Regions from separate parts of the Micromonospora sp. NPDC049366 genome, predicted to be linked through region 1. Evidence: riboswitches for the same ligand, from Rfam matches in the RefSeq annotation. Region 1 holds a riboswitch; the other holds the start of a gene.

Region 1 (3,403 bases):
GGGACGTCATCCGTCCGGAGTGCTGCGCGGAGGTGATCGCCACGAGCCCGTGGCCGCGCTCCTTCACCAGGGCCGCGAACTCGACGATCGCCCCGTTCACGCCGGAGTTCGAGGCCACCACGAAGACGTCCTGCGGTCGGATCGGCGCCAGCTCGTACAGGCGGTGCGCGACCGAGGGGTCCCGCTCCAACGTCGGCCCGAGCAGGTCGGCCGGCGCCCCGCCGAGCAGCACCAGGTCACGCAGCGCGATCCGGTTGGTGGGCACCAGCCCGCCGGCCCGCCCCGCGATCTCCATCGACAGCGCCTCGGAGTGCCCGGTGCCGAAGGCGTGCACCACCCCGTCGGCACGGATCGCGTCGGCGATCAGGTCGGCGGCCCGGCCGACTGCCTCCCGCTGGCTCGCCGCGACCCGGTCCATCGTCGCGGTCACCGTCGCCAGGTAACTCTCGGCGCTCAGCGTCATGACTCCTCCGTCCCCACCCGGGCGAGGATCGCCTCGGCCAGCGCCGCCGGAGCCTCGTCCGGGATCCAGTGGCTCACACCTGTCAACTCGACCAGGCGGTAGTCGCCCGGCACGTGGGCCGCGCAGGCCTGCGCGGCGGTCCGGCCGATCGCGGTGTCCCGGTCGCTCCACACGTACGTGGTGGGCACGGTCACCGGACCGACCGCCTTCAGGTCGGCCCCCGACATCGCCCGGTACCAGTTCAGCGCGCCGGTCATGGCACCCGGCGCCCGCATCGGGTCGGCGTAGCGGGCCACCCGGGTGGCGTCGCCGACACCGGAGAGCATCCGCCGCAGCGCGACGGCGTTCAGCGCCAGCAGCACCTTCTCCGCCTTGCCGCCGGGCTGGCGGAACAGCGCCATGTACGACGAGCGCGCCTTCTGCCGCACGTCGTGGCTCAGGGCGTACACGAAGGCGGCCGGGTGGGGCACGGACACCGCGGTCAGCGTGCGGACCCGGGCCGGGTGCTGCGCCGCGAGGCCCCAGGCGACGACGGCGCCCCAGTCGTGGCCGACCACGTGCGCGGCGTCGACGCCGAGCGCGTCGAGCACCGCCGTCGTGTCGGCCACCAGCTCGGGCACCCGGTAGGCGGCCACGTCGGCCGGTCGGGCGCCGGGCGAGTAGCCGCGCTGGTCGAGGGCGTACGTGCGCAGGCCGGCGGCGTGCAAGGCGGGCACGACGTCGTCCCACTCCCCGGCGTGCTGCGGGAAACCGTGCAGCAGGAGCACGGCCGGCCCGTCCTCCGGGCCACCGGCGCGGACGTCGAACGTGAGTCCCCGGGCGTCGATGCGCATGATCGGCAGCCTACCCAGGTCGGGCGGCATCGCCCCGCCCCTGCCCACGGTGCTAGCGTCTGCGGAAACAACTTCACATCCGACAGGGGAGCGCACAGCGCTGAGAGTGCGGGCCACGCCCGCAGACCCTCGAACCTGATCTGGGTAATGCCAGCGCAGGGAGTTCGGTCGACCTCCAGCCGCGCCGCCGTCCGGTCCCACCGGGCGCGGCGTGCGTCTTCTCCTGGTTCCTCGCCTGAACTGGGAGCGATCATGACAGACACCACCTCCACGAACCGTTGGCGGACGATCGACATCGTCGTGGCCTCGGTCATCGCGGTCGCGTTCGGCGTCATCTTCTGGGCCTGGGGCCTGGTCTGGAGCGCCACCGACGCGGCCTTCGCGTTCTTCCCGCCCGCGCAGACACTGATCTATGGCGTCTGGCTGGTGCCGGCCGTGCTCGGCGGCCTGGTGATCCGCAAGCCGGGGGCGGCCCTCTACTGCGAGACGGTGGCGGCGATCCTCTCCGCCCTGCTGGGCAGCCAGTGGGCGAGCATCGTCATCCTCCAGGGCCTCATGCAGGGCATCGGCGCCGAGCTGGCGTTCGCGGCCTTCCGCTACCGCTCGTTCCGGCTGCCGACCGCGCTGCTGGCCGGCGCGCTGACCGGCCTGAGCGCCGCGATCTTCGACTTCGTCTACTGGAACGTCGAGACCGATCTGACCAGCTACCGCATCCCGTACGCGCTGCTCACCGTCGTCAGCGCGACCGTGGTGGCGGGCGTCGGCGGCTGGGCCCTGACCCGCGCGCTGGCCAACACCGGCGTCCTGGACCGCTTCCCCGCCGGCCGCGAACGCGCCGCGATCTGACCTGAGCCGCCCTCCCCGACCCTCGTTGATCATGAAGTTGTCGCTCCGACACACCGTCGCGAAGTGCACCAACTTCATGATCGACAGGATGGGGGCCCGGAGGGCGGGCGGATGTTGAGGGGGGTGAGTTGGTGGCGGCGGTGAGTCTGCGGGGGTTCGGGTGGCGGCACGCCGGGCGAAAGCGCTGGGCGGTCCGGGGCCTGGACCTGCGCGTCGAGAGCGGCGAGCGGGTGCTGCTGCTCGGGCCCTCCGGCGCGGGTAAGAGCACCCTCCTCGCGGCCCTCGCCGGGCTGCTTCCCGAGGACTCCGGCGAGCAGGAGGGCAGCATCGAGATCGACGGGCTGGACCCGCGCAAGGGGCGGGAGCGGGTCGGCATCGTCTTCCAGGACCCGGAGAGCCACCTGGTCATGGCCCGCAGCGGCGACGACGTCGCGTTCGGGTTGGAGAACCGGGGCATACCGAGCGCCGAGATCTGGCCCCGGGTCGACGAGGCGCTGCACCGGGTCGGCTTCCCCTACGACCGGGACCGGCTTACCGCGGCGCTCTCCGGGGGCGAGCAGCAGCGACTCGCCCTGGCCGGCGTCCTGGCCCTGCGCCCCCACCTGCTGCTGCTCGACGAGCCGACCGCCAACCTCGACCCGGCCGGCGCCGCGCTGGTCCGCTCGGCGGTCGCCGGCGCGCTCGACACCGACACCACGCTGATCCTGGTCGAGCACCGGGTGGCCGACGCCCTGCCCCTGGTGGAGCGGGTGGTGGTGCTCGAACCGGGCGGCGGCGTTCGCGCCGACGGCGCCCCCGACGAGGTCTTCCGCGTCCACGGTGACGCGCTCGCCGCCGAAGGGGTGTGGGTGCCCGGCCGGACCGTGTCGCCCCGCCGCGCCGCCACGACCCCCGGCGACCCGCTGGTCACCGCCGAACGGCTCGGTCTGCCGCCCCGGCTGGCCGCGACCGACCTGACCGTACGCGCCGGCGAGGCGCTCGCCGTGCTCGGTCCGAATGGGGCCGGCAAATCCACGCTGGCGCTGCTGTTGGGCGGGCTGATGCGGCCGGGCACCGGCACGGTGACCGCGAGTCCCACGCTGGCCGGCCGGGACGCGCGTACTCCCCCGCACCGCTGGCGGGCCCCCGCCCTGGCCGGGCGGATCGGCTCCGTCTTCCAGGACCCGGAGCACCAGTTCGTCACGAGCACCGTCTTCGACGAGTTGGCGCTCGGGCCCCGCCGCACCGGACGCCCCGAGGCGGAGATCCGCTCCATAGTGGA
Region 2 (3,403 bases), on a different contig from region 1:
GACGGCGGCGTCCAGGTCGGCCAGCCGCCGCACCGCGCCGGGCACCAGCACGGCGCCCGCGCGTCTGGCGGCGGTCCGCAGCGCCGGGACCAACAGCCGCGGGTCGACCTGGTGGTCGGTGGGCGCCAGGGCCCCGCCGCGGACGCGGGGCGCCAGCGCCGGTTCGTGCTCGCGCAGCTCGCTGGGGCGCAGCGGGGTCACCGGCAGCCCGAGGTCCTGCTGGTACGCCCAGAGCCGGCGCGCCTCGGCCAGGTCGTCCCCGGTCAGCCCGACCATGAGCGTGCCCTCGGTGCGGTAGCCGAGCATGGCCCCGCTCGCCTCGGTGAGTTCGGCGGCGAATCCCGGCCAGCGGGCGGCCGACTCGACGAGCAGGTCGGTCAGCTCCCGCTCACCGAAGTGCGCCTCGGCGACCGGGCTGAGCATGCCGGCGGCCACCGAGGACGCCCCCGAGCCGGGCGCCGGGTCGTGGACGGTCACCCGCAGGCCCCGGGCGGCGCAGCGCCAGGCGACCGCGAGGCCGATCGGGCCCGCCCCCACCACCGCAACGTCCGGCCGGGCCCGGTCGACGTACGCCGACGGGGACCGGCCGGTCAGCACGTCAGCGCCCCGATCAGCTCGGCGGTGGCGCGGGCCGGATCGGCGGCGGCGGAGAGCGCGCCGACGACGGCCACCCCGTACGCGCCGGCCGCCCGCAGGGCCGGCACCTGGGCCGCGGTCACCCCGCCGATGGCGATGACCGGCACGTCGACGGCCTCGGCGACGGCGCGGACGCCGGTCACGCCGATGGGGGCCGGCAGCCCGTCCTTGGTGGTGGTCGCGTTGCAGGGGCCGACGCCGAGGTAGGTGGCACCGGCCGCGACGGCTGCCGTGGCGGTGTTCGGTTCCCGGGCGGTGGCGCCGAGCACGGCGGTGGGGCCGAGCACCCGGCGGGCCGCGTCGACCGGCAGGTCGTCCGCGCCGACGTGCCCGCCGGCGGCGTCCACCGCCAGTGCCACGTGCAGCCGGTCGTTGACCAGGCACCGGGCCCCGTACGGCGCGCAGAGCGCCACGATCCGGCTGGCCAGGTCGTACGTCTCGCGGTCGGTGGCGGTGTCCTCGACGCGGACCTGCACGACCAGGTCGGCGCGGGCGGCGGACAGCGCGGCCCGGACCACGGCGAGCGGATCTCGCCCGGGTCGGGTGTCGGTGATGAGATGCAATCGTCCCAGGGACGGCACGGCAACACTCCTCCCTGCGCCGGCATTACCCGGATCAGGTTCGACGGTCGGGGGCGAACAGCCCCCCTCTCAGCCCGGTCCACCGGGCTCCCGTGGGTACTCGGCCACCGTACGACAGATCCGCCGGGCTGCCAAGACGAGCCGGCAGTGGCCGACATCGCTGGTCGCTTCATGCGGTCCTGTTCGGAATGTCGCCCACTGTTGCCAAACCGTTACGTGCTGGCATCTTGCCCGACACGGATCCAGCGGAATTAATTTGTTCAGCGATTCGACAAAAATGCTGGCGCGTACGCCCTGGCCCGGCGTCCGCACTGGCATCCACCTGGGACGGTCTTCGGCGAGCCGGCCCCCGCAATCCCTGTCCACCGCGACATAGGAGGCGGCGTGTCCCGTCGTCGTGCCCGTATACCCATCACCGCGACCCTGTCCCTCGCCCTCGTCTCAAGCGTCCTGTTCGGGGCGCCCGCCCAGGCGGCTCCGGCCGCCGCGCAGGCCGCCCCGCGAGCCCCCCAGGCCGCCCCGGCCGCGGCCCCGGTCACACCGGTCCGGGCCGCCGCGGCGGCGGCCGACGAGCCCTACTCCGTCCTGGTGTTCTCGAAGACCGCCGGCTTCCGGCACGACTCGATCCCCACCGGCATCGCCGCCATCCAACAGCTCGGTGCGGCGAACAACTTCACGGTCGACGCCACCGAGGACGGTGGCGCGTTCACCGACGCCAACCTGGCCAAGTACAAGGCGGTCATCTGGCTCTCCACCACAGGTGACGTGCTGAACGCCGAGCAGCAGGCGGCGTTCGAGCGCTACGTACGCGCCGGCGGCGGCTACGTCGGCATCCACGCCGCCTCCGACACCGAGTACAGCTGGGCCTGGTACGGCGACCTGGTCGGCGCGTACTTCGCGAGCCACCCGGCCAACCAGCAGGCCACGATCAAGGTGGAGGACCACGCCCACCCGTCGACGAGCGAGCTGCCGGACCGCTGGTCCCGGTTCGACGAGTGGTACAACTACCAGTCCAACCCCCGGCCGGACGTGCACGTGCTGGCCAGCCTGGACGAGAAGAGCTACTCCCCCGGCGCCGGCGCGATGGGCGCCGACCACCCGTTCGCCTGGTGTCAGGACTTCGACGGCGGACGGTCCTGGTACACGGGCGGCGGGCACACCCGCGAGTCGTACGCGGAGCCGCAGTTCCTCAGCCACCTGCTCGGCGGCATCCGCACCGCCGCCGGCGTGGCCGACGCCGACTGCGGCGCGTCGAAGACCGCCAGCTTCGAGAAGGTGACGCTGGACAGCAACACCAGCAACCCGATGGAGCTGGACATCGCCCCCGACGGGCGGGTCTTCTACATCGAGCGCGACGGCCGGGTGCAGATCATCAAGCCGGACACCGGCAGCACGGTCACCGCGGTCGACCTGGACGTCTTCACCGGCAACGAGGACGGCCTGATCGGCATCCGGCTCGACCCGGACTTCGCCACCAACAAGTGGGTCTACCTCTACTACGCCCCGAACGACGGCGTCGCGCGCAACCTGCTGTCCCGGTTCACGGTGACGGGCGACACCATCGACCCGGCGAGTGAGAAGCAGGTGCTGCGGGTCGACACCCAGCGCAACACCTGCTGCCACGCGGGCGGCAGCATGACCTTCGACAGTGCCGGCAACCTCTACCTGGCCACCGGTGACAACACCAACCCGTTCGAGTCGAGCGCGTACACGCCGATCGACGAGCGGCCGGGCCGCCAGGACTACGACGCGCAGCGCACCTCCGGCAACACCAACGACCTGCGCGGCAAGGTCATCCGGATCCACCCGGAGGACGACGGCACCTACACCGTCCCGGCCGGCAACCTCTTCCCGCCGGGCACCGAGAAGACCCGTCCCGAGATCTACGCGATGGGCTTCCGCAACCCGTTCCGGATCGGCACCGACCCCAAGACCAACACGCTCTACGTCGCGGACTACGGACCGGACGCCAACTCCGACAACCCGAACCGGGGCCCCCGGGGTCTGGTCGAGTGGAACATCGTCGCCCCCGGCAACTACGGCTGGCCGTACTGCACGGGCACGAACGAGGCGTACAACGACTACACCTTCCCGAGCGGCCCGAGCGGGGCGAAGTTCGACTGCTCCGCGCCGGTGAACAACTCGCCCAACAACACCGGTCTCACCAACCTCCCGCCGGTCGTGCC

Evidence for each region. Region 1 has a riboswitch for thiamine pyrophosphate ahead of ACIBTV_RS22810 (ECF transporter S component). Riboswitches for the same ligand answer to the same signal wherever they lie in the genome.
Region 2: it holds a riboswitch for thiamine pyrophosphate, as region 1 does, so the genes downstream of both, thiE (thiamine phosphate synthase) here and ACIBTV_RS22810 (ECF transporter S component) in region 1, are expected to answer to the same signal.

What each region holds. Positions count from the first base shown of each region.
Region 1 is NZ_JBITMV010000016.1:133,709-137,111, forward strand. Features, by position in the region: gene ACIBTV_RS22800 (sugar isomerase domain-containing protein) at 1-463, opposite strand, end outside; gene ACIBTV_RS22805 (alpha/beta fold hydrolase) at 460-1,296, opposite strand; TPP riboswitch at 1,371-1,476, shown strand; gene ACIBTV_RS22810 (ECF transporter S component) at 1,549-2,142, shown strand; gene ACIBTV_RS22815 (ABC transporter ATP-binding protein) at 2,274-3,403, shown strand, end outside.
Region 2 is NZ_JBITMV010000001.1:571,801-575,203, reverse strand. Features, by position in the region: gene thiO (glycine oxidase ThiO) at 1-597, opposite strand, end outside; gene thiE (thiamine phosphate synthase) at 591-1,217, opposite strand; TPP riboswitch at 1,211-1,321, opposite strand; gene ACIBTV_RS02750 (ThuA domain-containing protein) at 1,602-3,403, shown strand, end outside.